3 regions of the Propionispora hippei DSM 15287 genome follow, and region 2 is predicted to be linked to each of the others. Evidence: riboswitches for the same ligand, from Rfam matches in the RefSeq annotation. Region 2 holds a riboswitch; each other region holds the start of a gene.
The links. A riboswitch is a leader RNA that binds a small molecule or an ion and turns the genes downstream of it on or off. The one in region 2 is predicted to bind lysine.

Region 1 (10,442 bases), on a different contig from region 2:
ATATGATAACAAACATTCTTTTGTAGCTGAATATGGTAAAGCAATGATTGACTTTGTAAATACGGAAAAAGGGCAAAAAATATTAGATGTAGGATGCGGTACAGGGGTACTGACAAACGAGTTGGCAAAAAACGGTGCGACTGTTATCGGCACAGATTCATCAAAAGATATGATTGATAAGGCAAAATCCAATTATCCCAACTTAATTTTCCAGGTACAAGATGCAACCAATTTGCCTTATAAAAATGAATTTGATACGGTTTTTTCAAATGCAGTCTTTCACTGGATCCAGAACCAGGAAAAATTGTTGCATTCAATTCATAATTCTATAAAAAATAATGGGATGTTGATTTGTGAATTTGGCGCAAAAAATAACATACATCAAATTCAAACAGCTTTTGAAAAAGCTGCAGGACAACAACGGTATATTTACTGTTCTCCGTTCTTTTTCCCTTCAAAAGAAAAATATAAATTATTATTAGAACAAGTTGGTTTTGAAGTAAAACACCTCATTGAATACGATAGGCCAACACCACTCGCTGATGGTGAAAAAGGACTGTACAATTGGATTTGCCAATTTTTTGCGAGTGATTTGCTGAATTTCTCAGATGAAGAAAAAGAAGAAATATTATCTGAAACAGAAAGACTTTGCAGAAACAGTATATGGAAAAACGGACAATGGATCGCTGATTACAGACGTATTCAAGTTATTGCGATTAAAAAGGCTTAAAAAGACTGTCTCAATCGTAACATTACAGTCTGATGAGAATGGCTAATCGAAAAAACGCAAGCCTATGCACCTATAGGGGTGGACAGCTTGCGTTTTCCTTTAACGGAAACTAAATCATTGAACAGCGGCAACCAGCACGCCTATCCTGCAGCACTATTCCCGCAAACGTTACAATCAGTTTCTTCCTTAACGTCCGGACGATTCCCGCATACAGCAAGGGGGTTCCACCTTCTTCTCCATGCGTGCAGCCAAATAGGTCAGAATCACCAGGACGCCGATACAGCCTGTTATCGCGGGCCAGGTAAGAAACTGCTCCGGCAGCGACTGGTACAAGCCAAACAGGCCAAATAAGTAAAAAATCATCGCGGCGCACCACTTAACTACCCGCTCGGGAATGCGTTGCCCCATTACACAGCCAACCACGATACCCAGCCCGTCGGCAATCATCATGCCTGTCGTAGTCCCCAGCCAAACCGGCAGAGCATGATGAAACTGCGCCGCCAGGGCTACTGTCGCCAGTTGGGTTTTGTCCCCCATTTCCGCCAGAAAAAAGGCGATCACCACCGTCCAAAAAGGATTGTACCGGCAGGATTCATCCTCGCCGGACAGTTCATCGCCCCGGATAGTCCACAGACCGAATAAAATGAATGAAGCCGCCGCCGCGATTTGCACATATTGCAGCGGAATAAATTCCGTCAAATAACTGCCCACTACTACCGCCAACAGGTGATTGACCAGAGTGGCCACAAAAATCCCCCACAACACGGTCTGCCAACGGTATTTCGCGGCAAATGCCATAGCCAGCAATTGAGTCTTGTCCCCCATTTCCGCCAGAACAACAAAGACCAGCGAAGTCAAAAAAGCCATTACGATCTCCCCTTTTTTCTGTGATCTGCAGGACTGATCTCCGGTCCGGCCAGCGCTTCCGTCCTTATTTATCCAATGACTAACCCGACCTAAAACTTCCCACCTTTACAAGCGGGAGTAAGATTGCTAAGTCCCTGGATAATCTCGACTACAATACAGGCGGTGTCCAAACACCGTCTGTATTAAGTCTCCATTTATTCGATCAGAAAGACTGTCCCTTCCGATCATACAAAAAACGAGACCTTTAGTATGACACTAGGCCATACTAAAGGTCTCGCTAATTGACGGTAAGCCAACAAACAGAGCCAGACGGGAAAACCGCCAGTATGTTGACTCTGTTTCCAAGAGCTACTCCCCTTTAGAAACTATCTTATGATTTTAACATTCTACACCATAAACGGCTTCACGTCAACCATTTTACGGTAAAAAAGGACCGTGTTATTCCGCCGCAGGAGCTACGGCAGTCCGCTTTTTCAGGAAAACTTCATGGAACAGATAAATGGCTGCCAGCAAGGGGAAGCCGGTATACAGCACGATACGCTGGGATTCGTCGAAATACAGACTGATGATAACGACCAGGTTCAGCCCAATAGCCAGCATCGGCACCAGCGGATAGCAGGGCGTCCGGAACACCAGATCCTTCACCGAACCGCCTGCCGCCAAAAATTTCTTACGGAAGTTCATCTGGCACCAGCCAATAATAACCCAGATCAGGCAGCCGGTCAGGCCGGTACTGGCCATTAACCATAGATAGACGGTGTCTGCCGCATACTCACTGGTCAGCAGCGACAGGCATGCCAGAATCAGCGTAGCAATAACGCCGTAAAAAGGAACACCATTGCGGTTTAGTTGGCCAAGAAAACGGGGTGCCAGCCCTTCCTGGGCCATTGACCACAATAACCGCGAGCAGGCGTACAGGGCGGAATTACCGGCCGATAATGCCGAAGTAAGCACCACAAAGCTCATAATATCCTGGGCGATGGGAATGCCAATGCGTCCGAACACATGAGCGAAGGGACTTTCCAGCACGCCGGCTTCCTGCCAGGGAATCGTTCCGGCCAGAATAATCATCGCCAAAATGTAGAAAATCATAATCCGGTAAGTAATGCCGCGAATGACACGGGGCACGTTTTTGCCCGGCTCCTTGCATTCGCCTGCCGCAATGCCTACCAGTTCTGCTCCCTGAAAGGAGTAGGAAACGGCAATCATCGTCAGAAACACCGCCGAAAACCCATTGGGGAAAATACCGCCGCCGGTATGGAAATTGCTAAGTCCAATAGCTCCCTCATGTCCGGTAAAACCAAACATCAGGCCGGCTCCGGCAATAATGAACGACACAATGGCGGCAACCTTAATGCCGGCAAACCAGAATTCAGCCTCGCCGTAGGCCTTGACGGAAATAACATTCAACAGAGCCAGTCCCAATGCAAAAATACCGCTCCAAATCCAGGTGTCAACCTGGGGAAACCAGTTATGCATGATAATTCCGGCCGCCGTAAAATCGGCAGCAATGCAGACCGCCCAGTTAATCCAGTACAGCCAGCCGGTGGTAAAGCCTGCGCCAGGAGAAATAAACTGGGACGCATAGCTTTGAAACGAGCCGGAAACCGGCATAGCCACCGAAAGCTCCGCCAGACAGAGCAGCACCATATACATAACAAAGCCGCCGAACAAATATCCGATGATGGCACCCGCCGGGCCGGCCTGACTGATCGTCTGCCCCGAACCTAAAAACAAGCCGGTACCGATCGTTCCGCCAATGGAAATCATCATTAAGTGGCGCGATTTCATCTCCCGCTTTAGTTCCGGTTTGGCCGGGCAAAGCTCTTTCAAAATATCTTCCTGCTTATACATATAATACCTCCTAGTCTTAATAACCTGCAGCCTAACCCGCCATAACCGCTTTCCTTTCGCTCACAAAAAAAAACGGTCGTGAGCCATCTCACAACCGTACGATTACCGCATAAACCATGACAGTAAAACTTTCTGTGAGATAGCGCTTCATCCAATGGTGGGAAACCCGGATGACAGTGTTGTACTTATTCAATACAACCCCAGCAGCCGCCCTGGCCAGGGCACGGCCGCTTCGGCGGGTATTCCTCCGCTGCAGTTTTATCGCCAGCCAGCTCACTGCAGTTTCATAATCCCCGCGCCTCTATCTGATCACCGTATTAAACTAATTTTTATTATACTTGATCCCCTGTGTTTTAGGAAGAGACTTTTACGTTTCTGTGCTAAAAATAAAAACAAATTTCGAATTTTTTACAATAAATTGCTATTGTTAATAGTTTCGTACAGGCTCACTTTGCCGTTTGGCCTTTACCTGATAACCGATGTACAGACAAAGCAGCCAGGCCGGTGCGATATAAAGCGAGTACCTCATATCGGGAATTAAGGCCATAATGACTAAAATGGAGGCCAGAAAAGCCAGGCTGATATAGGACGAAAAGGGATACCAGGGCAGCTTGTAGGTCAGCACCGCTTTTTCGGCCTCTTTCTTCTGCCGGAATTTAAGCTGAACTAACAAAATCATAGCCCAGTTAATGATAATGGCGATAGTCGCCACTGCCATTAAATACAAAAACACCCGGTCCGGATCGATATAGCTGAGTAAAACGGCAAACAGCGTAACGCCTGACGATACCAAAATGGCAGCTACCGGAACACCGGAGGTGTTCAATTTGGCAAACAGCCGCGGGGCATTGCCCTGCAGGGCCAGACCATACAACATCCGGCCGTTGCTGTACAGCGCACTGTTATAGGTGGACAAGGCTGCCGTAAGCACAACCGCGTTCAACAAATGGGCTGCAGCCGGAATACCCACATGGGTAAAGATTTGCACGAAGGGGCTGCCCTGAGTCCCCATCTCATTCCAGGGGAAAATAGCCAAAATAACGGTCAGCGCTCCGACGTAGAATAGTAAAATCCGCCAAACCACCTGATTGATTGCCTGCGGGATGGACTTTCTCGGGTTTTCCGCTTCGCCGGCGGTAATACCGATCAGTTCCACGCCGCCAAAAGAAAACATGGCCATGACTAACGATAAAATAACGCCGTAAACACCGTTAGGCAAAAAGCCGCCATGCTGCCAGAGATTGCCCAGGCCAATCGGCACGCCGCCGTGACCGAAGCCGAAAACAATAATAGCTACACCAAACACAATCATGCCGACAATAGCCAGCACCTTGATAATGGCAAACCAGAACTCGAACTCGCCGAAGGCTTTCACATGAATAAGATTGATGGCGGTAATTGCCACCAGGCAAACCAGCGCCGATACCCAGATGGGGATATCCGGCAGCCAGTAATTCACATAAGTGCCGACAACGGCAAGCTCCGCCATACTGACTACAATATAGTTGAACCAGTAATTCCAGCCACCGATAAAGCCGGGCAGTTCACCCCAGTATTGGTAGGCATACTGGCTGAAGGAACCCGATACCGGCTGCTCCACCGACATCTCACCCAAGGCCCGCATGATAAAGAAAATAATGATGCCGCCGATTAAATACGATACCGTAATGGCCGGTCCCGCCAGCTTAATGACCGAGGCCGAGCCGTAAAACAAGCCGGTGCCAATGGCGCCACCCAGAGCAATCATCTGAATATGACGGTTCTTAAGGCCCCGCTGAATGTTTCCTTCCTCCGCATTAGGATGGTTCATTCTTACTTCACTCCACTTCCGTTCCTTATTTCTACCCAACTTATTTACACTCAGTAAATTATACATAACTATGTCCTCTGTGTAAAGTACACAATCACCCTATTTAACGCTGTTATCCCTGTCTACTGGCAACAGACATAGAAAAACATGCTGCATACACAGCCGCCTCACGCCTGTTACCTGATTTTTTTAGCCTCCCACTGTGTTCTCCTGGAAAACACAACCGTCCGGCAATTCAACTGCTAATCGGGACCGTGCAAACACCAAAGGCGGGCTGATCGCGCTCCTTTTCGCGCGACCAGCCCGCCTTGTTATAAGTTATAAACAAACGTCCTAGACCACTTTTTTCCTTTCCCGCATAAAACGGACAAACTGCTCGGTTAGCCGCGGATCAAACTGGCCGCCGCTGCCTTTTTCAACATGAGCCACACCCTGAGCCCTGGTCATAACCACGCCATAGGGGCGTTCATGGGTAACGGTATCAAATACGTCGACCAGCGAAAACAACCTGGCCAGCAAGGGAATTTTATCACCCTTTATGCCATAAGGATAACCCTTGCCATCCCAACGCTCATGAAGAGCCAGAATGACCTCGGCCAGCACCGCCTCCCCGATGGACTGCGCCATCCGGTAGCCGATATCGCTGTGACTTTTGACCAGTTCCCATTCCTCTGCTGACAATGGGGCCTGTTTCCCCAGTATATCCCTGGGGATGGCCACTTTACCAATATCGTGGAGCGCCGACAGCAAGACCAGCGGTTTCATATCCGGACCGTCCATGTCCAGGCCGATATACGCGGCAAACTCAGCGGTCAACTGACATACTCTGGCGCTGTGTCCGGCTTCTTCAAAACAGCGGGTATGCAGGGTATTCTCCATACCCATAATGATTTCCCGCCGCACTGTCCGGCTTTCCAGCAGCTTATGACTGTACATCCGATTTTCGGCGATACTGAACAATTCCGCCAGGGTAGCAAAGCCGTCCTCCCTGGTCGCCATGCCAATGGCGGCGCTCAAGGGAATAGGCGTGTCCGCCCGTAGCCGGCAGGCCGTCCGGATTTTACAGCAAACCGCTTCACATTCCTGGCTGCTGGTGAGCGGCTGCAAGATCAAAAACTCATCGCCGCCCCAACGGACAACAATATCGGTGGAACGGCTGGACTGCTTCAACACCTCGGCCATCGCCGTCAGCAGGCTGTCACCCTCATGGTGACCGAATACGTCATTTACCAGTTTAAGTCCGTTCATATCTATCAGAATGACACTTAACGGCGAAAACTCCATCTTTTCCAGTTCAGCACGCATCATTTCAATATACGCCCGGTTATACAGAGTAGTCAGCTTGTCATGATAGCTGAGATACCTGATTTTCTCTTCCGCTTTCTGCTTATCGCTGATATCGGTCAACACCAGCATGATGACCCGGCGATTAATGCCGTCACAGGGCTGTAAAATCTGCTTGCATTCCACATAAATCACTTTCCGGTTAATATGAAAGACCGGCGGCAATTGCTGCAACAGCTCATTTCCTTCCGTTTCATCGACCAGAAACACCTGGCTCAGCAACTCCGCCAGTTCTTCCTGCTCACCCTCGGGGTCCAGCAGATCGACAATGCCGGCGCCATCGATCTTACCGCTAAAAATACGGAGACATTCCGCACTGTAATACCGGTTGACCCGTAAATCCGCTCCGAAAGTCAAAAAACCCTGGTTGGCATGATCCAGCAAATTTTGCATATCATGCTGGTACTGCTGCAAAAATTCCCCCTGCCTATCACTGATCAGAAACGTCTTGCGGGTCATCTGCAGCAGCCGCCGGTAATGCTCGGCCAGTTCACGGTAACGGGGCAAGAGCGCGCTGTCCGCGTAGCGGGGATTAACCAAGTCCCTCATCGTTTGGAGCAAGACCTGCTGCTCACTCTCAAACAGTTCTTCATCTTTTATCATCCAGTCTCTCTTATTGGTAGTATTCATACTTCTCACCTTCTGACACTCATACGTCTTCCTCCAGCGGAATCAGACGGAAAGGCAGTTCCAAATCTTCCTGGAACTTCACCGCACATTCCTGCGCCACTTCACTATCCCCGTCATAATACCACTGAACGACAACCTGCTTGCCTGACCGGTACGCCGCCGTCAGCTTCTCCAAGAGCAGCAGGATGCACTTGGTGCTGCCGGCATTGATATAAGGTATCTGGAAATAAAGTTCCAATAGTATGGAACTTTCACACTCCGCTAAAAATTCGTCCAGCCACTGAAAAACAGGCCCATAAAAGGCAAACGCATTATCCGGATAAGATTGTCCGATTATTTTCAGCCTATGCCGGTCCGGTTCAAACAAAACTCCCGGCGTAGAACTGGTTTGCTCAATATGTAATGGCTTCATAATATCCTGTTTTCTCCTTTTATATTTACAAGGAATACCTTTTCGCCAGTCTTCACCCTATTCCCTTCTTATCGCTGTTTTCCGGTACGGTTTTGACAATAAATAATTTTTGACCCTGTCACCCGGCCAGTGCCTTGTCAGTCTTAAAACGGCAGGATAAGGGCGAGGCTATTTTTTGCAACACAAGGCGAAGGAGGGCGACATACCGTAAGTATGCTAACTGACGGCAACGAAGGGTTGCGGAAAATAGACCGCCAGTATCCACCCGATTAAGGCTGACAAGGTCCTGTAGACCGCTCCGACTTGACATGCCGGCCTACTTGGCTTTATTCTAAGAAAATAGAGTTCTTTTTCCAAGAACCACATTGTCCAAAACCGCATTCCGCCTATGATTGACACGGGGCTTTCCCGTCCGCTCAGGGCGAACAACAAAGGAGAAGATATCCGATGACCACCTCGTTCCGCACCGCTCTTTGCACCGGCCTGCTGCTGGTGTTATTAACCGGCTCAGGCTGCTCCCAACAGGCGCCGGCTAAACCGGCCGAACCGGCCCGGGAAACGCAACAGGCGCAGGGCGCCGACGTCAAAAACCGGACTGCCGTCTTTGAAACCTCCAAGGGAACCTTCAAGGTTGAACTGTTTGACGACAAAGCACCCAAAACGGCCGGCAACTTTGCCACCCTGGCCCAAAAGGGCTTCTATAACGGTCTGATTTTCCACCGCGTTATCGACAACTTCATGATTCAGTCCGGTGATCCCACCGGCAACGGCACCGGCGGCCCCGGCTATACCATTCCCGACGAATTCAGCCCTGATCTTAAACATGACAAGGCCGGCATTCTCTCCATGGCCAATCGCGGTCCCAACACAGGAGGCTCGCAATTTTTCATCACCCTCGATGCCACGCCCTGGCTGGACAATAAGCATGCCGTCTTTGGCCGGGTAACGGAAGGCCTGGATGTGGTGAAAGCCATCGGCAAAGTCAAAACCGGCGCCCAGGATAAACCGCTGGAAGATGTGGTAATCAAAAAAATAACGATAGTGCCTCCGTCGGCGGAATGATGGAGTATAGCACCGAGAATTTTTTCAGCAGGCAAGGAGGAGCGCACATATCGCACCTATGTAAGCCTACGACAATGAAGTCTGCTGGAAAAAAGGCCGGTGATATACTCCGGTCTTTCGCCGGAGGAAACACTAGGATAGGAATGTTCCATTATGAAAAGAACCAAAGCCAACCTGCTGCTGCTCTTAACCTCCGCTATCTGGGGCTTTGCCTTTGTGGCCCAGCAAGTAGGTATGGACCACATTGGTCCCTTCACCTTTACCGCCGTACGGTTTGCGTTGGGCAGCGCCTCACTCATTCCGCTGATTCTCTATTTTAAGAAAACTGAGAAGCCCGCACCGGCAGCGACTGCCAATACCACCTATGTCGGTCTGGCGGCCGGCTGCATCCTGTTCTGCGGCGCTTCGTTGCAGCAGGTAGGCCTGCTGTACACCACGGCAGGCAAGGCTGCCTTCATCACTGGCCTGTATACCGTACTGGTGCCAATCGCCGGCATCTTTTTAAAACAGCGCACCAGTCTCATTACCTGGCTCAGCTCGCTGCTGGCTGTCACCGGCCTGTTTTTCCTGTGTGTCAAGGAAAATCTCTCGCTGTCTTACGGCGACCTGCTGGAACTGGTCGGGGCCTTCTTCTGGACAGCTCATATTATCCTGATCGATCACTTCTCTCATAAGGTGGACAGTCTTAAGCTGGCTTCGGTTCAGTTCGCCACCTGCTCGGTCTTAAGCCTGGCCGCCGCCTTGGCTTTAGAAACCATCACGCTTGACGGCATCCGGCTGGCCGGCATCCCCATTCTGTACGGTGGTCTGGCCTCGGTAGGCATTGCCTACACCCTGCAGATCATCGGACAGAAATATGCCTCGCCGACCCACGCTTCCATCATTCTTAGCCTGGAAACAGTGTTTGCCGCTATCGGCGGCTATCTGTTTCTCCAGGAAATCCTGGGTGTACGGGAGCTGTGGGGCTGCCTCTTAATGCTAAGCGGCATGCTGCTCTCGCAGCTAAAAGGAACAGCCCCTCACGACAACAAGACGGCTGCCTAAGAGGCCACGTTGAAAGGTTGTTGCGCTAAGAAAGCGCAACAACCTTATTTTTTGTTCCGGTTTGGTCTTTTCCGTAAAAATACGTTCCGCAGATTGAAAAATTGCCAGCTTACGTTAAGAAATCCGGCCTGTGCCCTGTGGGTATTGTTTGAGCTAACCGAGTTTACGGATTTTAGTAAGCTGGCAATTTTTCACATGATCAGAAAGCATAGACTTTCTGATCATAAGTAAGAACGACTAAGGCTTCTGTCTTCGTCCTTAAGGACTCGACACAAGCCAAGTCTTTTCTTAAGTATTTGGGAGGACAGGCCTAGCCTCTGCAAGGACAAAGGGACCACAAGCTTTTTTCCACACATACGGACTATTTAAAAAACAATTTTTTTACGACAGCCGCCTATTACTTTTTCTGAACCGCTTCCACCAGTTCGTTTAAATAGGTCCACCGGTCCAGGAGTTCGCTTAAGCGGGCATCGGTCTGTTCCTTTAGCGTCACCAACTCCTGCAGGCGGGTAAAATCGCTGCCGCCGGCGGCTATCTGTCCGTTGATGACCGCCAATTCCGCCTCTACACCGGCAATGACCGTTTCAATCTCCTCATACTCCCGTTGCTCCTTAAAAGACAGTTTGCGGGGCCGCACACTGTCCTTCGCCGCAGCGGCCGGCTCCGTTGCCGGCCGTTTGGCCTTAGGC
Region 2 (10,442 bases):
GGAGCGGCTGTTGCCGGCTATCCCACGGCCGTGCGCGGTTTTCGGCTGAGTTCGGTGGGAATTGGCGGTGACAGTCTGGTTCGCCGGGAAAATGGCGAATTGAAAATTGGACCAATGCGTCAAGGGGCGCCCATGGCTTTGGGCGGACCGGCGCCTACCGTCAGTGATGCTCTGGTTGTGGCTCAAAAAGTGCAGCTAGGGGATGCCGGTCAGGCCCAAGCCGCTATGCAACAGGTAGCAGCTGCCGGTCAGACGCCCGCTGCAGCGGCGGAAGAAGTGCTGGCAGCGACGGCTGGGTGTATCTGCCAGGCTATTGAGCGGATGCTTGCCGAGCAGGCTGCCGAACCGGTATATCGGGTAGCAGATATTGTACATGGCGAATTGTTCACGCCCCGCTTATTGATCGGTGTCGGTGGCGCCGCCGGCGGTCTGGTACCGCTGGTTGCCGATTCGCTGGGACTGGAATGTCGCATACCCGACGGGGCGCAGGTGGCCAATGCCATTGGTGCTGCTGTAGCCCGACCGACGCTGGATATTACTTTCCGGGCCGATACGGAGCAAGGCTATTATACGGTGGCGGAAATGGGCGAGCGTGGCTCACTGACTGTCAAACCGTTCGGTATGAGCGAGGCCCGGCGACTGGCTGAAAAAAGTCTGGCCGAACGGGCCGCGCAGGCAGGAGTTGACCTGGCTGACAGTGAAGCTGTCTATGCGGAAGAATTCAACATGGTCAGAGGCTTCCATACGGCAGGCAAACTGATTACGTTGCGTATGCAAATTAAACCGGGAGTTTTAAGTACGATTGACGGCATAAGCGACCGGAGGTAAGGGAAATGGGTAAAAATAAGCTTGGGTTAGTTTTTTTTCCGGCCTTTGACTGGGCGATCAGTCCAAGCCATCCGGAACGGGAAGAACGGCTCTTATATACGCGGGACCAGATACTGGAGGAGGGACTTTTAGACTTGCCCGGTATTGTGGAATATAAGCCGCGCATGGCAGACTTGAAAGATATCGAAATGGTTCATATCGGAGTACCCGACCTTAAGTCGCTGCTGACTGATGCTCATTTAGTCGCTGCCGGCGGCGTGATGACGGCAGCCGATGCGGTCATGCGGCAGGAGGTGAAACGGTCCTTTGCGCTGGTCCGGCCGCCGGGACATCATGCCATGCGGGTGGTACATGGTATCCGGGGTTTTTGCACCATTAATACGGAAGCTGTCATGGTAGAATATGTGCGCCGGCGGTATGGCATACGACGGGTTGCTATTGTGGATACCGATGTTCATCATGGTGACGGAACGCAGGATATTTTCTACCATGACCCGGATACGCTATTCATCTCATTTCATCAGGACGGACGCACTTTATATCCGGGGACCGGCTTTGTCGAGGAAGCCGGCAGTCCGGCGGCGTTTGGCACAACAATCAACCTGCCGCTGCCGCCGGGAGCCACCGACGAGGATATCCACTATGTGCTGGATCAGGTGGTGCTGCCAATCTTGAATGATTTTAAGCCGGACATGATTATTAACTCGGCCGGGCAAGATAATCATTACAGTGACCCACTGGCCAACATGGCTGTTACGGCGCAGGGCTATGCCCGTCTGGCCGACAAGCTTAAGGCTGATATGGCCGTATTGGAAGGCGGCTATTCCATTGAGGATGCGCTGCCGTACGTCAATGCAGGAATCATTCTGGCTATGGCGGAATTGAATTATCATAAGGTAGTTGAACCGGATCCCTTGACTAATAAGCGGCAGACCAGCGATTCGCAACGACAGGCGTACGTTCGAAAATTGACGGAACACTGGCTGAAGGTTTGGCCGCGCCGGGAGGAGCTTTCCCGGCAATTATGTAAGGAGGCTGGGGAGTTTTGGCACCGCAGCCGCAGCATCTATTATGACGAAAGCGGCATTAGCGAGAGGCAGACGGAAAAAGTACGGCTTTGCCCCGACTGTTCAGGCTATTTTACTTTGGGGACAGCGGTAGAAGGCTGGCAGGAACGGGACCGGTCGGCTTTTGCCGCCGCAATAACGAAGGATGCCTGCCCGGCTTGCCGCCGTGCCGCCAAGGATGCGGTGCTGGCGGCGAAAAAGCGGGGAGAATACCGGTACTATTTGCTACAGGATAAGCAGCACTGGGAAGTAGAAAAATTATGATGGCGGTGACGAATTTGAAACGGATTGACGGACGAAGTATGGATGAAATGCGTGTGGTGAAAATTACGCGCAATTATTTAAAATATGCGGAAGGTTCGGTGCTGATTGAAATCGGCAATACGAAGGTAATCTGTGCGGCGACAGTGGAGGAAAAAGTGCCTCCATTTATGAAGGGAACCGGTGAGGGCTGGATTACGGCGGAGTATTCCCTGCTGCCCCGTTCCACGCAGACCCGTAATATCCGTGAGGCGGCCAAAGGAAAGATTACCGGCCGTACCCATGAAATTCAACGGTTAATCGGCCGGGCCATGCGCAGCGTGGTAGACTTAAAGGCATTGGGAGAACGAACGATTTGGCTGGACTGCGATGTTCTGCAGGCTGACGGCGGCACCCGGACAGCGGCCATTACCGGTGCGTTTATCGCCATGGTTGATGCGGTAAATACCATCTATAAGCAAGACAAGGCTTTTCCGGTCAGGGACTTCCTGGCGGCAATCAGCGTAGGCGTCATTGGCAGCGAAACAGCCCTGGATCTTTGCTATGAAGAGGATTCTCATGCCGCCGTGGATATGAATCTGGTAATGACCGGCAGCGGTACCTTTGTCGAGGTGCAGGGAACGGGAGAAAAAAGCGATTTCAGCCGCCAGCAGTTGAATGAAATGCTGAATTACGGTGAAAAAGGCATCCATGCATTGATTGATTACCAAAAGGACATTCTGGGGCCGCTGGCCTGGAAGGTAGGGCGTGAACCGTGAAAGAGATAGTGATTGCCAGCTATAATAAAGGGAAGGTCGCCGAGTTTAAGAAAGCCTTGGCTCATTTGCCGGTTACCGTACTTTCCCTGGCCGACTTTGACCGTATTCCGGAGGCAGTGGAAAAAGGCAGCACGTTTGCCGAGAATGCGGTGCTAAAAGCGCGGCATTATCAGGAATATACGAAAAAGGCCTGCCTGGCCGACGATTCGGGGCTGGCAGTGGTTGCTTTAAACGGAGCACCGGGGGTGCTTTCCGCCCGGTATGCCGGAGAACAGGCTTCAGATACCCAAAATAACGAAAAGCTGCTGGCCGCTATGCAGCGGATAACTGACCGTCAGGCGCGGTTTTGCTGTGTACTGGCTTTTTTGGATACCGATGGCACGCTTTTGACGACCGAAGGCTATTGTGAGGGAGTACTTCTTCAGGCGCCGCGGGGAACGGGCGGCTTTGGCTATGATCCCTTGTTTTTTATCCCGGCTTTAAACAAAAGCATGGCTGAAATTTCCTTGGAAGAAAAAAATAAAATCAGTCACCGCGGCATGGCTGTACGGCATATGGTGGATAAGATGGCGGGATATATGTCATGAAAAAGATCGGCGTCATCAGCGATACCCATGGCCGGGGCATTATGGTTAACCAAGCGGTAAAAGCGTTGCCGGATATGGATTTATGGCTTCATGCCGGCGATAACAGTCAGGACATCCGCTTTTTTGAAGGCTTAACAACGGTGCCGGTGGTGGCGGCGGCGGGAAATTGCGACGGTTATCATGCTACCGCCAAGTTAGATGAATTTTTAACCGTGGAAGGAAAAAGCATTTGGCTGACTCACGGTCATCGTTATGAAGTAAAATACGGCACCCGGGAGCTGATTGAAAAGGCCAATGATCTTGCGGTCGATATTGTTATTTACGGGCACAGCCATATCCCCGATATTACCTGGGAAGGCGACTTGCTGGTTTTAAACCCGGGAAGCGCCGGCTTTCCGCGGGGCAACGTACCGACTTGCGCCCTGCTAGTGATTGATCAGGGTAAGGTTGCGGCTCAGATCATTGATATCAGATAAGAATATATATTGACAGGATATAGGCATATCCTGTATGATAAGTTACAAGTTTATATTATTTTGTGGTAGAGGTGCGGTCTATCAATAGTACCTGACGGAGTCTGGCGAACTGTGAAGCCAGGGAAAGGGATAGCCGCCGAAGCTGCAGTCTTTGCCAGGGATTGCCGCTGGTCTTGTGTTTAAGAAATACCGGACTGTCGCTTGATGGATATCAAGGGGAGCGCTACTATCTTGCACGTGGGTAAAACTTCCTTTACCATTTCAGCGATTTGTGAGATTGTACGCAAGTCGCTTTTTGTGTTTTATGGCGGCTTCTTGTCCAACTATATTGAGGAGGTTTTAACATGGCGGAAAAGAAACTACCATTTTCTAAAGATGAAATTCACAGGATTATTGAGGAATATAAAACGCCTTTTCATATTTATGATGAACAGGCTATCCGGGACAATGTGCGCGCTTTATTGAATGCCTTTGCCTGGGCGCCTGAATTTAAGGAGTATTTTGCCGTAAAAGCGACTCCCAATCCTTCCATTATGGAAGTTTTGCGGGAAGAAGGTGTTGGGGCCGACTGCAGTTCGCTGGCGGAACTTTTGCTGGCAGAAAGAGCCGGGCTGCAGGGCGAGGAGATTATCCTGACCTCCAATGATACGCCGGCCATTGAATTTAAGAAAGCCCGTGAAATGGGTGCCGTGATCAATCTGGACGATATCAGTCATATCGATTATCTGGAAAGACATGCCGGCATCCCGGAGGTGCTTTGCTTCCGCTATAATCCGGGCCCGCTCCGGGAAGGCGGCAATGCTATCATCGGCAATCCGGAGGAATCCAAATACGGACTGACCAGAAAGCAACTACTGTCGGCCCTGGCCATTGTGAAGGAAAAAGGGGTAAAACGCTTTGGCCTTCATACCATGGTTGCTTCCAATGAACTTGATCATAATTTCTTTATTGAAACCGCTCATATGATGTTCGATTTAGTATTGGAAGTTAACCGGTCATTGGGTATCCGCATAGAGTTTGTCAATTTCGGCGGCGGTATCGGTATTCCGTACCGGCCGGAGCAGGAAGCAGTCGATCTTGAACGTCTGGGCCAGGGTATCAAGCAGGCGTATGAGGAAAAGATCGTGGCTAACGGACTGCATCCTTTAAAACTGGCGATGGAATGCGGCCGTATGGTTACCGGTCCTTATGGTTATCTGGTATCCACCGTTTTGCATAAAAAGGAAATCTACAAAAATTATGTCGGACTTGATGCCTGCATGGCCAACCTGATGCGTCCCGGACTTTATGGGGCCTATCATCATATTTCGGTAGTCGGTAAGGAAGACTGGCCGAAAGGGTATATCTACGATGTAACCGGCTCACTTTGCGAAAATAATGATAAGTTTGCCATTAACCGCAAGCTGCCGATGATTGATATCGGCGATGTCGTGGTGATTCACGATGCCGGTGCCCATGGGCACGCTATGGGTTTCAATTATAATGGAAAGCTTCGCTCCGCTGAGTTACTGCTGCGGCCGGACCGCAGCGTGAAGTTGATCCGCCGCGCCGAAACAATTGAAGATTATTTTGCAACGCTGGAGTTTTAAAACAGAGAGTAGTGTTGAGAACGAGATTCTCGGCACTACTTTTTTATCTTTTATTAGGGCATGCCTGAAAACCATCCGAAACGCCCCCTGACGGTAATTTTTACACCATACTTCGTTAACATTTTTTGCAATAGGGCCCACTATTCCTTCAAAATGTTGCCTTGTCTGGCGCAAAAATTACTCGCCACGGAACATTCCGTTAGCTCTCAGACACGCCCTAGGAAAGAACTGCGGGAGTCCGATAGCTTTACGAATAGACAGTCCTAAAAAATCCGATAATATTGCCAAGAGTTTGCTTGTTTTTTTTGTTCAGAACAGAACAATAAATTGTTTACTGTTTTATGTAGATAATTGGCAAACCAATTTATCTATGGTATACTAAAGCGTAGATTGTACTGGTTAACGGTAGGTTACCTATGTGAGTGAAAATATGAACTTGCAGAAAATCCATCTAATAGGATAGGATAAGCCGATAGACCAAGTTAACGTACAAATAAAAAATAACGGGGGGTATTGGATGCGCACGCTCGAGGTTGACCAAATTACGCAGGCAATAGCCAAGATGTGTATGGAGGCTTGCTATTATCTGCCGGAAGATGTTTACAGCGCACTGGTAAAGGGACAGCAAACCGAAGAATCTCCGCTGGGAAAAGACATTATCGGTCAAATTATTAAGAATGCCGACATTGCCAAAAATGAGGACAGGCCGATCTGCCAAGATACTGGCATGACGGTCATTTTTATGGAAATTGGACAGGATGTCCACTTTACCGGCGGCTGTTTGGAGGACGCGGTGAATGCTGGTGTAGCCAAAGGGTACACCGAGGGGTATCTTCGTAAATCCGTTGTGGCGGAACCGCTCTTTAATCGCAAAAATACTACGAATAATACACCTGCAGTACTTCACACGTCCATTGTTCCCGGTGACAAGGTAAAAATTAAACTGGCGCCGAAAGGCTTTGGCAGTGAAAACAAAAGTGCTTTAAAAATGCTTGTACCGGCCGATGGTGTGGAAGGCGTGAAAAAGGTGGTTTTAGACACCATTATCCACGCCGGAGAAAATCCGTGTCCACCGATTGTCGTCGGTGTAGGAATCGGCGGAACGATGGAAAAGGCGGCATTGCTGTCGAAAAAGGCTTTGGTCCGTTCCATCAGCAAACGCAACGAGCATCCGGAATACGCTAAACTGGAAGAAGAGCTGCTTGAATCAATTAATAAAATCGGTATTGGACCGCAGCTTGGCGGAACGACCACCGCGCTGGCTGTTAATATTGAGTGGTATCCGACTCATATTGCCGGTCTGCCCGTTTCTGTAAATATTAGCTGTCATGCTACACGGCATGCTGAGATTGAACTGTAGAGGAGGTGCTGTAAGATGAAAGAAAAAATTCGTATTACTACCCCGTTGACGGAAGAGCAGTCCCGCAAACTGAAAGCAGGCGACAGTGTACTGATTACGGGAACGATCTTCAGTGCCCGCGATGCAGCGCATAAAACGATGACGGAAGCCCTGGCCCGCGGTGAAAAATTGCCGGTGGACTGGAATAATCAAATTGTATATTATCTGGGACCTACTCCGGCTAAACCGGGTGATCCGATCGGTTCGGCAGGACCGACTACCTCGGGCCGTATGGATGCGTATACGCCGACCATGCTGGCGCAAGGGATTAAAGGCATGATTGGCAAGGGTTCGCGTTCGGCGGCTGTGGTGGATGCCATGAAAAAACATGGTGTTACTTATTTTGCGGCTGTTGGCGGCGCGGCAGCGTTAATTGCTAAATCCATTAAAAAATATGAAGTGCTGGCATACCCTGATCTGGGCCCTGAGGCAGTGGCTGCTTTGACGGTTGAAGATTTTCCGGCTATTGTGGTAATTGACTCGGAAGGCAACAGTTACTATGAAGAAGGTCAGAAACCCTATCGCAGACTGTAGAAAGAAACGGTGAATTTTTCAGGTATAGGTTTGGCCTATACGCAATATTACAGGAGGTTGAAACATGAGTAATACAGATTTTTACATTCGGCGTCTGCACTCCATTTGTGGGGTTGCACCTATCGGCGTTTTTTTGCTGGAACATATATTTTCGATTTCTACAGTTTTGGCGGGACCCCATGTTTTTGATGAAACCGTTGCCCATTTAGCGAGCATTCCCCACCCGGTTCTCTTGACCATGGAAATTCTGTTTATTGCCATTCCGCTTTTGTTCCATGGCATTTACGGCGCTTATATAGCCTTGCAGGCTCAGAATAATGTGGCAAAATACGGTTATGGCCGCAACTGGCAGTTTTATCTGCAGAGAATGAGCGCCTGGTATACCTTTGCGTTCATTATCTGGCATGTAGGCTATCTACGCGTCTACATCAAGGGGATGGGACATGGCGAAATTGGTTATGCACTTATGCACAATTATTTAAGCAATCCTGTAGTGTTTGTTTTATATGCAATTGGTTTGGTTGCTGCCATCTATCATTTTACCAACGGTTTGTTTACGTTCTGCATTACCTGGGGCATTACAGTAGGACCGCGTGCGCAAAGCATTGTGAACAAAGCGGCTTGGGGACTGTGTATTCTGCTGTCGGTTATTGGTTTGGTTGCTCTGGCCGCCTATGTGGCATAATTGGCAGGTAAATCAATAGATACGGTTTAACCAGTAGGTAATTATTGTATATTTATGATAATAAGGAGAGAACCCAAGTGAAAAAGAAAATTATTGTTGTTGGTGGTGGCTTGTCTGGGTTAATGGCTACCTTGAAGATTTGTGAAGCCGGCGGCGAAGTTGAATTATTCTCCTATTGCCCGGTAAAGCGCTCTCATTCGCTTTGTGCCCAGGGCGGCATCAATGCCTGCATGGATACAAAGGGTGAAAATGATAGTACGTATGAACATTTTGATGATACCGTTTATGGCGGTGACTTCCTGGCCGATCAGACGGCAATCAAGGGCATGTGTGAAGCCGCACCTAAACTGATCAAAATGTTTGATCGCATGGGCGTTCCCTTTACCCGTACGGCCGAAGGTATTCTTGACCTTCGTAATTTTGGCGGCCAGAAAAACAAACGTACTTTGTTTTCCGGTTCGACGACCGGTCAGCAGCTCTTATATGCCCTGGACGAGCAGGTTCGGGCCTGGGAAGTAAAAGGTGCTGTTACTAAATACGAATTCTGGGAATTTATCAAAGTCATTAAAAATAAAGAAGGCGTTTGCCGCGGTATCGTAGCGCAAGATATGAACGCTATGGAAATCAAAGCGTTCCGTGCCGATACGGTTATCCTGGCAACAGGCGGCCCCGGCATGGTGTTCGGCCGCTGTACCGCTTCGACGATCTGTAACGGATCGGCCGTATCTGCTGTGTACCAGCAGGGCGCGCATATTGGCAACCCCGAATTTATTCAAATTCATCCCACCGCTATCCCTGGTTCAGACAAAAACCGTTTGATGTCTGAAGCTTGCCGTGGTGAAGGCGGCCGGGTTTGGGTATACAAGGATGGCAAACCCTGGTACTTCCTGGAAGAAATGTATCCTGCCTATGGCAATCTTGTACCCCGTGACGTGGCATCCCGCGCTATTTATGATGTGTGCGTAAACCAGAAGCTGGGTATTAATGGCGAGAATAAGGTATATCTCGATCTTTCGCATATTCCGGCCGAATATCTGGAACGTAAATTGGGCGGTATCTTGGAAATGTATTCGGAATTCGTGGGCGATGACCCCCGTAAAGTTCCGATGCAGATTTATCCGTCTGTCCATTATTCCATGGGCGGCATCTGGGTAGATACCAAACACAATACCAATATTCCTGGCCTTATGGCCTCCGGCGAATGTGACTACCAATATCACGGTGCAAACCGTCTGGGAGCAAACTCGCTGCTTTCCGCCGCTTATTCCGGCACGGTTTCCGGTCCGGAAGCTATGCGCTGGGCCAAAGAAGGCAATAAAGGCTCGGAACTAACCGATGAAGATTTGGCGAGGGCAGCAAAAGAGTGCCAGGATGAATATGATGCGATTCTCAAAATGGATGGTACGGAAAATGCTCATGAACTTCACCATGAACTTGGCGATTTAATGAACCAGTACGTTACCATTGAACGGGTAAACAAAGACCTGGATTATTGCTTCGAAGAAGTAAAGAAAATTCTTCAGCGTTGGAATAATATCGGCTTATCCGACAGAAGAACCTGGGCTAACCAGGAGGCTATGTTTGCAAGACAACTGCGCAATATGATTATTTACGCTCTGGTTGTAACTAAGGCAGCACGTATGCGTGATGAAAGCCGCGGGGCTCACTTTAAACGGGAGTTCCCTGAACGTAACGACGAACGTTTCATGAAAATAACCGTTGCGGAGTTCGATCCGGCAACCGAAGAACCTAAGATCAGCTATGGCGACTTTGATCATTCCTTGGTGAAACCGCGTCCGCGTAACTATGCTGTTGCTAAGAAAGAGTAAGAGGGAGGTAAATTAATCATGGCAGAAACAAAGAAAAAAGTACATTTTATCATAGAAAGACAAGATGGTCCTACTTCCCAGCCTTACACGGAAGAATTTGAAGTAGACTATCGCCCGGCACTTAATGTGGTTGCGGCGCTGATGGAAATTCAGAAAAATCCTGTAACGAAGGACGGCAAGAAGACAACGGCTGTTGTTTGGGAATGCAATTGTCTCGAAAAGGTATGCGGCGCCTGCATGATGGTTATCAACGGTAAGGCACAGCAAGCATGTGCCGCTCTGATTGATCATCTGGAACAGCCGATCAGACTGGCTCCGGCAAGAACCTTCCCCGTTATCCGGGATCTTATGATTGACCGTTCGGTCATGTTTGAAAGCTTAAAAAAGGTACAGGCTTGGGTAAAAGTGGACGGCAGTTGGCAGATTCAT
Region 3 (10,442 bases), on a different contig from region 2:
TGGCCGCAAAGTGGACGAGGTACGTCCGATTACCTGCGAGGTAGGTTTGTTTGCCCGCACCCATGGCTCCGGTCTGTTTACCCGTGGACAAACTCAGGTGCTGTCCATTACCACTCTGGGTGCCATCGGTGACGAACAAATTCTCGACGGGCTGGGTGTTGAGGAATCTAAACGTTATATGCATCACTACAATTTCCCGGCCTTTAGCGTAGGCGAAACCAAACCGTCCCGCGGCCCCGGACGGCGTGAAATCGGTCATGGCGCCTTGGCGGAACGGGCTTTGGTGCCGGTGATTCCCAGTGAGTCCGAGTTCCCCTATACCATCCGGGTCGTATCGGAAGTGCTCGAGTCCAACGGTTCCACCTCGATGGGCAGCGTCTGCGGCAGTACTTTGTCCTTAATGGATGCCGGTGTGCCGATTAAGGCGCCTGTGTCGGGCGTAGCAATGGGACTAGTTAAAGACGGTGATCATTTTACTATTCTGACCGATATTCAGGGCATGGAAGATGCGCTGGGCGATATGGACTTTAAGGTGGCCGGTACGGCGACTGGTATTACCGCCATGCAGATGGATATGAAAATCGCCGGTATCACCCGGGAAATTTTTACCGAAGCGCTGGAACAGGCGAAACGGGGCCGGACGCACATCCGGGAAAAAATGATGGAAGCCATCACCCAGCCGCGAGCTGAACTGTCGCCTTATGCACCGCGCATTATTACCATGGAAATTGATCCCGAAAAAATCCGCGATGTTATTGGGCCAGGTGGCAAAATTATCAAGAAGATTATTGAAGAAACCGGTGTAAGCATTGATATCGAGGATGACGGCAAAGTCTTTATCGCCGCTGTGGATGTGGAAGCCGGCCAGAAAGCCGTCCGGATTATTGAGAATTTGGTCCGTGAAGTGGAAGTCGGCGCCATTTATCCGGGGAAAGTAACACGGCTCATGAATTTTGGTGCCTTTGTGGAAATTCTGCCGGGGAAAGAAGGCCTGGTACACATTTCGCAACTGGCCAGAGAACGGGTTGCTAAGGTGGAAGACGTAGTGAAGGTTGGCGATGAAGTCATGGTCAAAGTGACCGAGATCGACCGTCAGGGCCGGATCAACCTTTCCCGCAAAGAACTGTTGAAAGCCGAACCGGACAATAAAGAACAGGCATAAACCTAACAACGGACAGACTGTTGCAGATGCGTAAAATCATTATGCGACAGTCTTTTTTTATTTTCATGAAACAGCCGCTGCCGTAATACATTAACCATAGAACGATAACAGGCCCGGGAATAGGGCCGGAGCGGGAGTGGTGACAGGTGAGATGGATGATAGTGGCTCGTGTGCGGCAGTGGTATATTTTTTTTGCTGCCGGGGTTTTCCTGGTATTGGCTGCGCTGGCTGGCTTTTTACAGCCGATAATTTCTACGGTAAAGCCGGCGGGACAGGCGGAGGCCATATTTCATGGTGATGAACAGCAACCCAAGGTAGCTTTTGCCTGCAATGTGTTCTGGGGTGAGGAATTTTTGCCGGATATGTTGAAAACGCTGGATGACAATCAGATAAAAATTACTTTTTTTATCGGGGGAAGCTGGGCCAAACGCTTTCCGGACGCTCTGAAAGATATTGGAAAGCGGGGCCATGAATTAGGCAATCATACTTACAGTCATCCTCATCCCAATAGCCTAAGCAAGGAAAAGAATCAAGAGGAAATTACCCGGGCGGAGAACCTGATTAAAGAGATTACCGGCATAAAAACCACGCTGTATGCCCCTCCTTATGGCGAATATAACGATATGGTATTGCAGGCCGCCAGCGAGCTGGGCTATAGAAACATTCTGTGGAGTATTGATACGGTTGACTGGAAACGGCCGGCGCCGGAGATCATTACGGCCAGAGTGGTAAAAAAAGTACATAACGGTGCGATTATTCTCATGCACCCTACAGCCCCGACAGCAGCGGCTTTGCCAACGCTGATTAAGGAGCTGAAAGAAAGAGGATATACGATAACAACAGTATCTGATATACTTAAATAGCAGAAACAGGCATAAAATTGCCTGTTTTTTTTATTGATATATAAGCTGTTCCATGCTATTATGTTTACATAACGACTATGGGTTATTGATAGTCGTGTGCCGTTCTGCCTGATGAGGTTAGTACGGTAGGCTTGTCTGGAATGGAGGTTGATATATGAAATACTACAAATTGCAGGTCACCTGGATGGTGCTTTTCTTGATGGCCACAACCATCTTTATGCCCTTGGCACCGACTGCCTCCGCTGCAGCCAATCCTTTGTTGGCACAGACCACTGCGGCGGGTTCATCTTCCGGTGGCGGGCTTCTTGACATTATCCTGGGTTTGCTGTTAGGCAAATTACTGGGGTCGTCCACCGACCTTTCCAACGGAACGAAGAATAATAATCCACCCGCTACAGGTCTAGGCGGTAAAAGCGCCAAAGATCTTGTCGGCTTTTACGCCGAGTGGTGGGATACCGACACGTCTTCTTTCAAGGCGATGTCGCAGCATACCGACACAATAAACACCATTGCTCCTTTTTGGGCAACTTTGCAAAGCAATGGCACAGTGAAGGACCGCGGTGGCAATGATCATGCCGCCGTTGTAAAGTTTGCCAAACAGAACAACATTTCCGCCTTACTGCTTGTGAATAATGCCAAGCAGGAAAAGTCCGAGATTCCGATTCATACCATACTGGATAACCCGGCTTTGCGAACCAAGGCCATTGACAGTATGGAGGCATATATAAAACAGTATGGCCTGGATGGAATCAATGTTGATTTTGAAATGGTTCCAGCCCAGGATAGGGACAACCTGTCGGCGTTTATGAAGGAACTATATAATCGTCTGCATCCGCAGGGCTATGTTGTTTCCATCGACGTTTTCCCGAAACAGAATGAGGATAACGATGTGGCCGCCGCTTATGATTACGCTGCGTTGGCCCAATATGCCGACAAGATCATGATTATGGCCTATGACAATCATGGTGTATGGAGCGGCGCCGGACCGATTGCCGATATCGGCTGGGTGGAAAAGAGCCTGCAATACGCCTTGCAGTATATTCCCAAGAATAAATTGTACCTGTGTGTTCCCGGCTATGGCTACGACTGGTCGTCTAAAGGCGTGGAAAGCATTGAATATGCGCCGGCCATGGCACTGGCCGAAAAATATAACGCCGATATTGTCTGGGACGATAAAGCCAAAGCGCCGCATTTTGACTATACGGCAACCGATGGTACGTCTCATCAGGTCTGGTTTGAAAATAGCAAAAGCTTGTCGTACAAGCTGGATCTAGTCAACAAATACGATATTGCCGGCGCCGCATTGTGGAAGCTTGGCGAGGAAGACCCCGGCTATTGGCAGGTCTTTAAAGAACATGGTTTTAAGAAGTGACAATACGCAACGAGGAGGTAACCAGTGTATAATACAAAACTACTGGCATGGGGAATGCTGTTTCTAATGGTGTGTACTTTCCTGCTGCCACTTTCGGCCGCTCATGCGGCAAGTGCCGATTCGGTGCTTGGCACGCTGGCTTCCTCCACGGTTGCCAGTAAGGATTCGGGCAGCGGAGGCTCCGGTTTTTTTGAGCAGGTATTCGGCTTTCTGTTTGACAAAGTGCTAGGACCAATTTTTAATATTTTCGGCGGCGGAAAAAGCAGTAGCGGTACTTCTTCACCGGTTAATGTAATCCCGCTGCCAAGTTCGCCCGGTGACACGGCCGGCGGTGTAGGCAACACAGCGTCGCTGCGCGGCAAGGTGATCGTGGTGGACCCCGGTCACGGTGGCAGCAATCCCGGTGCGGTTGCCAATAATGACCGCGAGTCGGACAACAACCTGGCAGTCGGGTTAAAGCTGCGTGATAAATTGGTACAAGCCGGTGCAAAGGTTATTATGACCCGTGACACCGACCGGACGGTCGCGCCAGAGGGAAGTTCGCTGGGAGAGGAACTGGAGGCAAGGGTAGCGATGGCTGAGCAGCAAAAGGCCGATATCTTTGTCAGCATCCATTCCAATTCCAATCCGGACTCCAATATCGCCGGCGCCATGACCTTTTACCACAGCAATAAATCACCGGATTTGGCCCGCGCTGTACAAACGGCGCTGATCAAAACGACTGGTGCTGTTGATAAAGGAATTTCCCCGGCAACCTTTTATGTGTTGCGCAATACCACCATGCCGGGAGTACTGGTGGAAATGGGCTTCGTAACGAATGAGCAGGAATCGGTTCAACTGAAAAACGATGCCTACCGGGGTAAAGTAGCCCAAGGTGTCTTTAATGGCATTGCGGCTTATTTTGCCAACCGGTAGTCGGCTGCAGCGGGAAGACAGGGATGTGTAGCGCATCTCTGTCTTCTCCTTTTCCTGTAAATTGATAACGGGCTTGCTGCAGCAGGGTTTCGCGCACCCGGCGGTATCGGGCAGATAATATAATAAATACTTCACAGCAGGAAATTTGGAATTTTACACGAAATTAATTAAGTTAAATCTTTGTCATATGCCTATGCCCATTTAAAATAAAAAGGAGTTTTTTATGTACTGTAAATCTACTTTACCAAATGGAGTAAGAGTTGTTTCGGAAGCCATTCCCTATGTCAAGTCGGTGACACTGGGGGTGTGGGTGGGTACTGGTTCCCGTTCTGAAACGGAGCATAATCACGGTATTTCCCATTTTATTGAACATTTGATGTTTAAGGGAACGGCCAACCGCAGTGCCAAAGATATCGCGGAAGAAGTCGATGCCATTGGCGGGCAGTTAAATGCCTTTACGGCCAAGGAACACACCTGTTACTATATTAAAGTGCTGGATACTCATCTGGAATTGGCGATTTCCATTCTTAGCGATATGCTGCTAACCTCCAAATTTGACGAAGAAGATATCAACCGCGAGCGGGAAGTTGTTCTGGAAGAAGTGAATATGTATGAGGACTCGCCCGATGAACTGGTCCATGATATTCATTTGGAGAAAATCTGGCCCGGCCATCAACTGGGCAGCAATATTCTGGGCTCTGCCGCCTCGATCAAGAAGTTTGATCAGGCAATGGTGCGGGACTACTATGGCCGGTTTTATACGCCGGACAATTTTGTCATCGCGGCGGCAGGCAATTTTGAGCACAAAAAATTGCTGCAATTAACGGAACGGTATTTTGGCAAACTAGCCGGACGCAAGAACCAGGCTGCTGTAATGCCGCCCGAACTGCAACCGGGATACAGCGTGTACAGTAAGGATACCGAACAGGTGCATTTGTGCATCGGCATGCCGGGTGTGCCACAGGGGACGCCCGATGTGTACGGCATTCACATCTTAAATAATATATTAGGCGGCGGGATTAGTTCACGGCTGTTTCAAGCCATCCGCGAAGAACGGGGACTGGCCTATTCGGTCTATTCCTATCAGACCAATTACAGTGATGCCGGCTTATTTTCCGTCTATGCCGGAACCAGGCCGGGCAACCTTGCCCAGGTACTTGAATTGATCCTGCAAAATGTAGCTGACTTAAGGGAGCAGGGGATCGATGAAAAAACGTTGGCCAAAACCAAGGAACAGTTAAAGGGAAGCCTGCTATTAGGGCTGGAAAGTTCGAGCAGCAGAATGTCGCGGCTCGGTAAGCTGGAAATCAGTTTGGGACGCTATATCACGCTGGACGAGGTGGTGGCCAAAATCGAGCGGGTGACGCTGGACGATATCAGGCGGATTGCGGTTGACTTGTTTGATCCGCAGCGGATGTGCTTTACGGCGCTAGGGCCTGTGGACGAGTCAATCTGGCCGTAAGGCTGACGATCGAAAAAGCTGACGATTGGGAGAAAAAGTGATGAGACAGCGGGGATTTGAATTGGTTTCGGCATTTGAATGCTCCGGTATTGCTTTACCGGAGCGAAAAACGGCCTGCAGTGCCGGCTACGACCTGGCGGCGGCTGCGGCGGCAGAACTGCCGCCAGGCAAACTGGCGCTCATTCCGACAGGTTTAAAAGCCTATATGGAATCGGATGAGTTTTTGGGCATTCACATCCGTTCAAGCTTGGCGATCAAACGGGGCGTGAGCCTGGCCAATAGTCAGGGCATTATTGATGCCGATTATTATAACAACCCTGATAATGAGGGTCATATTTTCATTGCCGTGCGCAACGACAGTGACAGTCCGGTGCGGATTGAGCGGGGCGAACGGATTGCTCAGGGAATTTTTTATAAATACTTAACGGCAGATCATGATACGGAGCCGACCGACCGGCGTGCCGGCGGCTTCGGCAGTACGGGCCGGTAATTTTGATCGTGTAAAATGCGCCGGAACAGCTTTACTTGCTGTTTCGGCGCATTTTTTATACATATTTTTTTATGCTCTGCCATACGATGTAATGACACTGGCAGTGGAGGTGCGGGGTTGATTAGCTTACTTGTTCTTTTTACACTGGCGCTTATGCTGCCTGTATCCATCTGGCTGCGCATGTGTTGGCTGCGGCAGCAGGCCGGCAAGGTGGAACCCAAGGCATCCCCTTTGTCGCTGGCCGTGCAGGAGCTGCTGGCGGCTGCTGGCGGCATTTATCTGTCGCTCATTATGTTGCTTTCGTTTTTAAAGATTGATGTTCCGGAAAAGATCCTGTTGCTGGGCGTCGCTATGGACCCGCTGCCTTGTCTGGCCATTGGCCTGGCTATTGTGCAGCCCCTGGTTATGCGCCTTTTTAACAAGAATTAGGAGTGAAGAAAAATATGAGGTTAAGTGAATTATCGGGAAAAGAAGTCATCAATATCGGTGACGGAGCGCGGCTGGGAGTCATTAACGAGTGTGAGCTTACGTTTGATGCCAGAACCGGGGAAATTGACTCCCTGATTCTGCCGGTGAGCCAGAGCTTTTTGCATTTTTTAAGCGATACGAAAGTTTCCGCCATTCCCTGGGACAGTGTTAAAAAAATTGGCGACGATGTCATAATTATTGAGTTGCAGCAGGCAGGAGAAGTGTCGAATTCCCGCATGCTTCGTCGAACCGGCAATACATAGTAAGCGGCAGAATGGACAAACTAACATGGTAGAATTGGACTTTGTCCAATTCATACTTCAATGTTAGGAGGTCTGTTTATGAACAATTCCGGAAACAACCAGTCTTCTACGCAACAAACTGCCAGCAGTGCAGTCGTTAACAGTTACGCCGGCGCTTCCTCAAGCAGCGGCCAGAACGCCGCCGGTGCGCAGGGACAGGCAACAAACGGCATGCAGGCACAAAATGCATCGCAGAGTCAAACAGCTACCTCAAGCAGCGGCCAGAATAGCGGTGCGTCAAACAGCACCCAGTCTTCGCAAGCTGCCGGTAAAGGAACAAAAAGCGTCGTTGGGGTATTTAAGTCACGCAGCAGCGCCGAGCAGGCTGCTCAGCAATTGCGTCAGCAGGGCTTTAGCACCGAAGAGATCAATTTGGTAAGCAAGAAGCGGGAAGGAGAGGGCAAACCCGAATACTATGACGACGATATTACCGACGGCGCTTTAACGGGCGGCACTATTGGCGGTATTGGCGGTTTGCTGCTGGGCGCCGGGGCTATGGCTATTCCGGGGATTGGTCCGGTTATCGCCGCCGGTCCGATTGCGGCAGCTATCAGTGGTGTTGTAGCTGGCGGTATTGCCGGCGGCCTGATTGATTGGGGCATTCCGGCCGAGGCTAGTCATCGGTATGAGGAAAGTGTGGCTCAGGGCAATACGCTGGCCGTTATCCGCGCCGACGCTGCCAAGGTAAATGCCGCCGCTCAGGTATTGCGGCAAAACGGGGCCAGTGAAGTGGAAAGTCACAATACCAAATAGTGATTGTAAAATCTGAAATTGACTAAACGGCTCCAGCGGTTAACTCGCCTTTACTCCCAGGAGTAAAGGCGAGTTAAGCGGCGGTCGGTGTTTTTTTTCGCAAAAAGATTGACACTGATGGAACGCTTAGTATACAATGTACGTAAAATAAATAGACCTCATCCTGCGCGGGGTGGAGTAGAGGTGCGAACAAGATGAGTACTTTCAGCTAGAGTGGTGTCGATGATCTGAAAGGAAAGGGTTGTTTGCCGAAGTATAGCAAGGCGGCCAAGCCTTGTATACTGGTCTTACATCGAATAGGTTTAAGACTGTCACCAAAGTGGTATTTGGTGGAGCGCTATCTCAAATCGACGGCAGGGGATATTCTTTTGTTATATTTCCTGATGTCATGGTTTTGGCTGTCTAATCACAAATAAGACAGCCGGTGAGATAAGCATTCACCGGCTGTCTTTTATTATTTTAGGAGGTGGACTTTTGTGATTAGAGTAATAGTGTGCGGCGCATACGGCAAAATGGGCCGTGAAGTGTTGAAGGCCGTATATAATGACAAGGAATTGGAACTGGTCGGTGCTATGGATGTGAACTCCAGCTTTGCCGATGCCGGCGAACTGATTGGTATAGGCAAGATCGGCGTTACGGTAGGCAAGGATTTACAGACGGTTATCACCGAGACCAAACCGCAGGTTATGGTTGATTTTACTAATCCCGCCGCAGTGATGCCCAACATTCGCACGGCTATTGCCTGTGGTGTAAGTCCTGTTGTGGGTACAACCGGCTTATCAGCGGATGATTTGGCAGAAGTAGGGCGGTTATGCAGCGATAAAAAGGTCAACGCGTTGATTGCGCCTAACTTTGCTATTGGGGCCGTATTAATGATGAAAATGGCGCAGGACGCGGCAAAGTATCTTCCTCATGTGGAAATTATCGAACTGCATCATGACCAGAAGCTGGATGCTCCCTCCGGTACGGCGCTGCGGACGGCACAGTTGATTGCCGAAAAGCGGGGTTTCTTAAAACAGGGCCATCCGAACGAAGAGGAAAAACTGGCCGGTGCCCGAGGCAGCGAACTGGAGGGTATTCGTATCCATAGCGTCAGACTGCCTGGCTATGTCGCCCATCAGGAGGTTATTTTCGGCGGCTTGGGGCAGACTTTGACCATCCGTCATGATTCGATCTCCCGTGAGTCATTCATGCCCGGCGTGGTGCTTGCCTGCAAGCGGGTACTTACTATCACGGGGCTGGTTTGTGGTTTGGAGAACATTTTGGACTAATGCATAATATGGTGAGTATGAACGGTGCTAGGGCGTGCCTTCACACTAACGGAATGATCCATGGCGACTGATTTTTTGCGCCAGACGAGATATACCCTAAAGGGCACGCGAAATTTTGCAGGAATAGCGGCCCCTATTTTCAAAAATTTTAGCGAAGTATGGCACAAAAAGCGCTGTCAGGGAGCGTTTCGGATAGTTTAAAGACACGCCTTACAGGAAAAGGAGCGATTGGGAATGAAAAAATATAATGTTGCAATACTCGGGGCTACTGGCGCAGTAGGCAAGGAGTTTCTGGAACTGATTGAAGAGCGTAATTTTCCGTTTGCCGAATTGAAACTATTGGCTTCCTCCCGTTCGGCAGGTAAAAAAATCGACTTTATGGGAAAAACTTATACTGTAGAAGAAGCCAAACCGGAATCCTTTGAAAATGTACAGATTGCTTTATTTGCCGGCGGCGCGGCGAGTAAGGCTCTGGCTCCCGAGGCTGTAAAGCGCGGCGCCGTCGTCATTGACAATTCCAGCGCCTTTCGCATGGATCCGAAGGTGCCCTTGGTCATTCCCGAGGTAAATCCTGAGGCGATTAAAGAACATCAAGGCATTATCGCCAATCCGAACTGTTCTACTATTATTATGCTGATGGCATTAAAGCCGATTTATGACAAAGCGAAGATTAAACGGATCGTCGTATCGACCTATCAGGCCGTTTCCGGTGCCGGTAAAGAAGCGATTGATGAACTGGAAAATCAGGTGGTTGCCCATATTCAACGGGCGTCGATCGAAGCTAATATTCTGCCGGGCGCCAGCCTGCCGAAGCATTACCAAATCGCTTTTAATCTGCTGCCGCAGATCGATGTGTTTGTTGACGGCGATTATACCAAGGAAGAAATGAAAATGGTTCATGAAACACACAAAATTCTGGGTGACCATACAATCGGCATTTCGCCCACAGCCGTGCGGGTCCCGGTGTTCCGCAGTCATTCCGAGTCGATCAATCTGGAACTGGCAGAACCGTTGTCGGCCCAGGAGGCCCGGAATTTATTGAGCGCTTTCCCCGGTGTTGTGGTGGAGGATGAGCCGGCAGATATGGTGTATCCTATGCCGCTGCTTACCTCCGGCAAAAACGATGTGGCCGTAGGACGTATCCGGGAGGACAAATCGGTACCGTACGGCTTGAACCTCTGGGTTGTAGGCGATCAAATCCGCAAAGGCGCGGCTTTGAACGCACTGCAGATTGCGGAATACATGATTGGACATAATTTAGTTTGAGGTGTTGGGAATGCGTATAATTGTCCAGAAATTTGGCGGCACATCGGTCGCCAATGAGGATGTTAGAAAACTGGTGGTAGGCAAGGTGGAAAAAGTGCGCAGCCAGGGCTACAGCCCG

Region 1: linked by a shared signal. The riboswitch ahead of F3H20_RS12360 (amino acid permease) and the one ahead of F3H20_RS11230 (diaminopimelate decarboxylase family protein) in region 2 are both predicted to bind lysine.
Region 3: linked by a shared signal. The riboswitch ahead of dapB (4-hydroxy-tetrahydrodipicolinate reductase) and the one ahead of F3H20_RS11230 (diaminopimelate decarboxylase family protein) in region 2 are both predicted to bind lysine.

The regions. Positions count from the first base shown of each region.
Region 1 covers NZ_FQZD01000021.1:26,812-37,253, reverse strand. The annotation lists gene F3H20_RS12370 (class I SAM-dependent methyltransferase) at 1-730, shown strand, start outside; gene F3H20_RS12365 (TMEM165/GDT1 family protein) at 917-1,597, opposite strand; gene F3H20_RS12360 (amino acid permease) at 2,036-3,451, opposite strand; lysine riboswitch at 3,584-3,763, opposite strand; gene F3H20_RS12355 (amino acid permease) at 3,879-5,261, opposite strand; gene F3H20_RS12350 (diguanylate cyclase) at 5,595-7,235, opposite strand; gene F3H20_RS12345 (DUF1987 domain-containing protein) at 7,255-7,647, opposite strand; gene F3H20_RS12340 (peptidylprolyl isomerase) at 8,095-8,709, shown strand; gene F3H20_RS12335 (DMT family transporter) at 8,863-9,753, shown strand; gene F3H20_RS12330 (ABC-F family ATP-binding cassette domain-containing protein) at 10,151-10,442, opposite strand, start outside.
Region 2 covers NZ_FQZD01000017.1:30,521-40,962, forward strand. The annotation lists gene F3H20_RS11205 (hydantoinase/oxoprolinase family protein) at 1-828, shown strand, start outside; gene F3H20_RS11210 (histone deacetylase family protein) at 834-2,159, shown strand; gene rph (ribonuclease PH) at 2,174-2,914, shown strand; gene F3H20_RS11220 (XTP/dITP diphosphatase) at 2,911-3,501, shown strand; gene F3H20_RS11225 (metallophosphoesterase) at 3,498-3,977, shown strand; lysine riboswitch at 4,036-4,211, shown strand; gene F3H20_RS11230 (diaminopimelate decarboxylase family protein) at 4,322-5,566, shown strand; gene F3H20_RS11235 (fumarate hydratase) at 6,084-6,926, shown strand; gene F3H20_RS11240 (Fe-S-containing hydro-lyase) at 6,942-7,499, shown strand; gene F3H20_RS11245 (succinate dehydrogenase) at 7,564-8,184, shown strand; gene sdhA (succinate dehydrogenase flavoprotein subunit) at 8,262-10,013, shown strand; gene sdhB (succinate dehydrogenase iron-sulfur subunit) at 10,032-10,442, shown strand, end outside.
Region 3 covers NZ_FQZD01000006.1:196,704-207,145, forward strand. The annotation lists gene F3H20_RS04310 (polyribonucleotide nucleotidyltransferase) at 1-1,162, shown strand, start outside; gene F3H20_RS04315 (polysaccharide deacetylase family protein) at 1,318-2,025, shown strand; gene F3H20_RS04320 (glycosyl hydrolase family 18 protein) at 2,180-3,397, shown strand; gene F3H20_RS04325 (N-acetylmuramoyl-L-alanine amidase family protein) at 3,422-4,312, shown strand; gene F3H20_RS04330 (M16 family metallopeptidase) at 4,536-5,774, shown strand; gene dut (dUTP diphosphatase) at 5,815-6,264, shown strand; gene F3H20_RS04340 (hypothetical protein) at 6,382-6,693, shown strand; gene F3H20_RS04345 (YlmC/YmxH family sporulation protein) at 6,708-6,995, shown strand; gene F3H20_RS04350 (hypothetical protein) at 7,074-7,787, shown strand; lysine riboswitch at 7,958-8,135, shown strand; gene dapB (4-hydroxy-tetrahydrodipicolinate reductase) at 8,264-9,058, shown strand; gene F3H20_RS04360 (aspartate-semialdehyde dehydrogenase) at 9,293-10,324, shown strand; gene dapG (aspartate kinase) at 10,335-10,442, shown strand, end outside.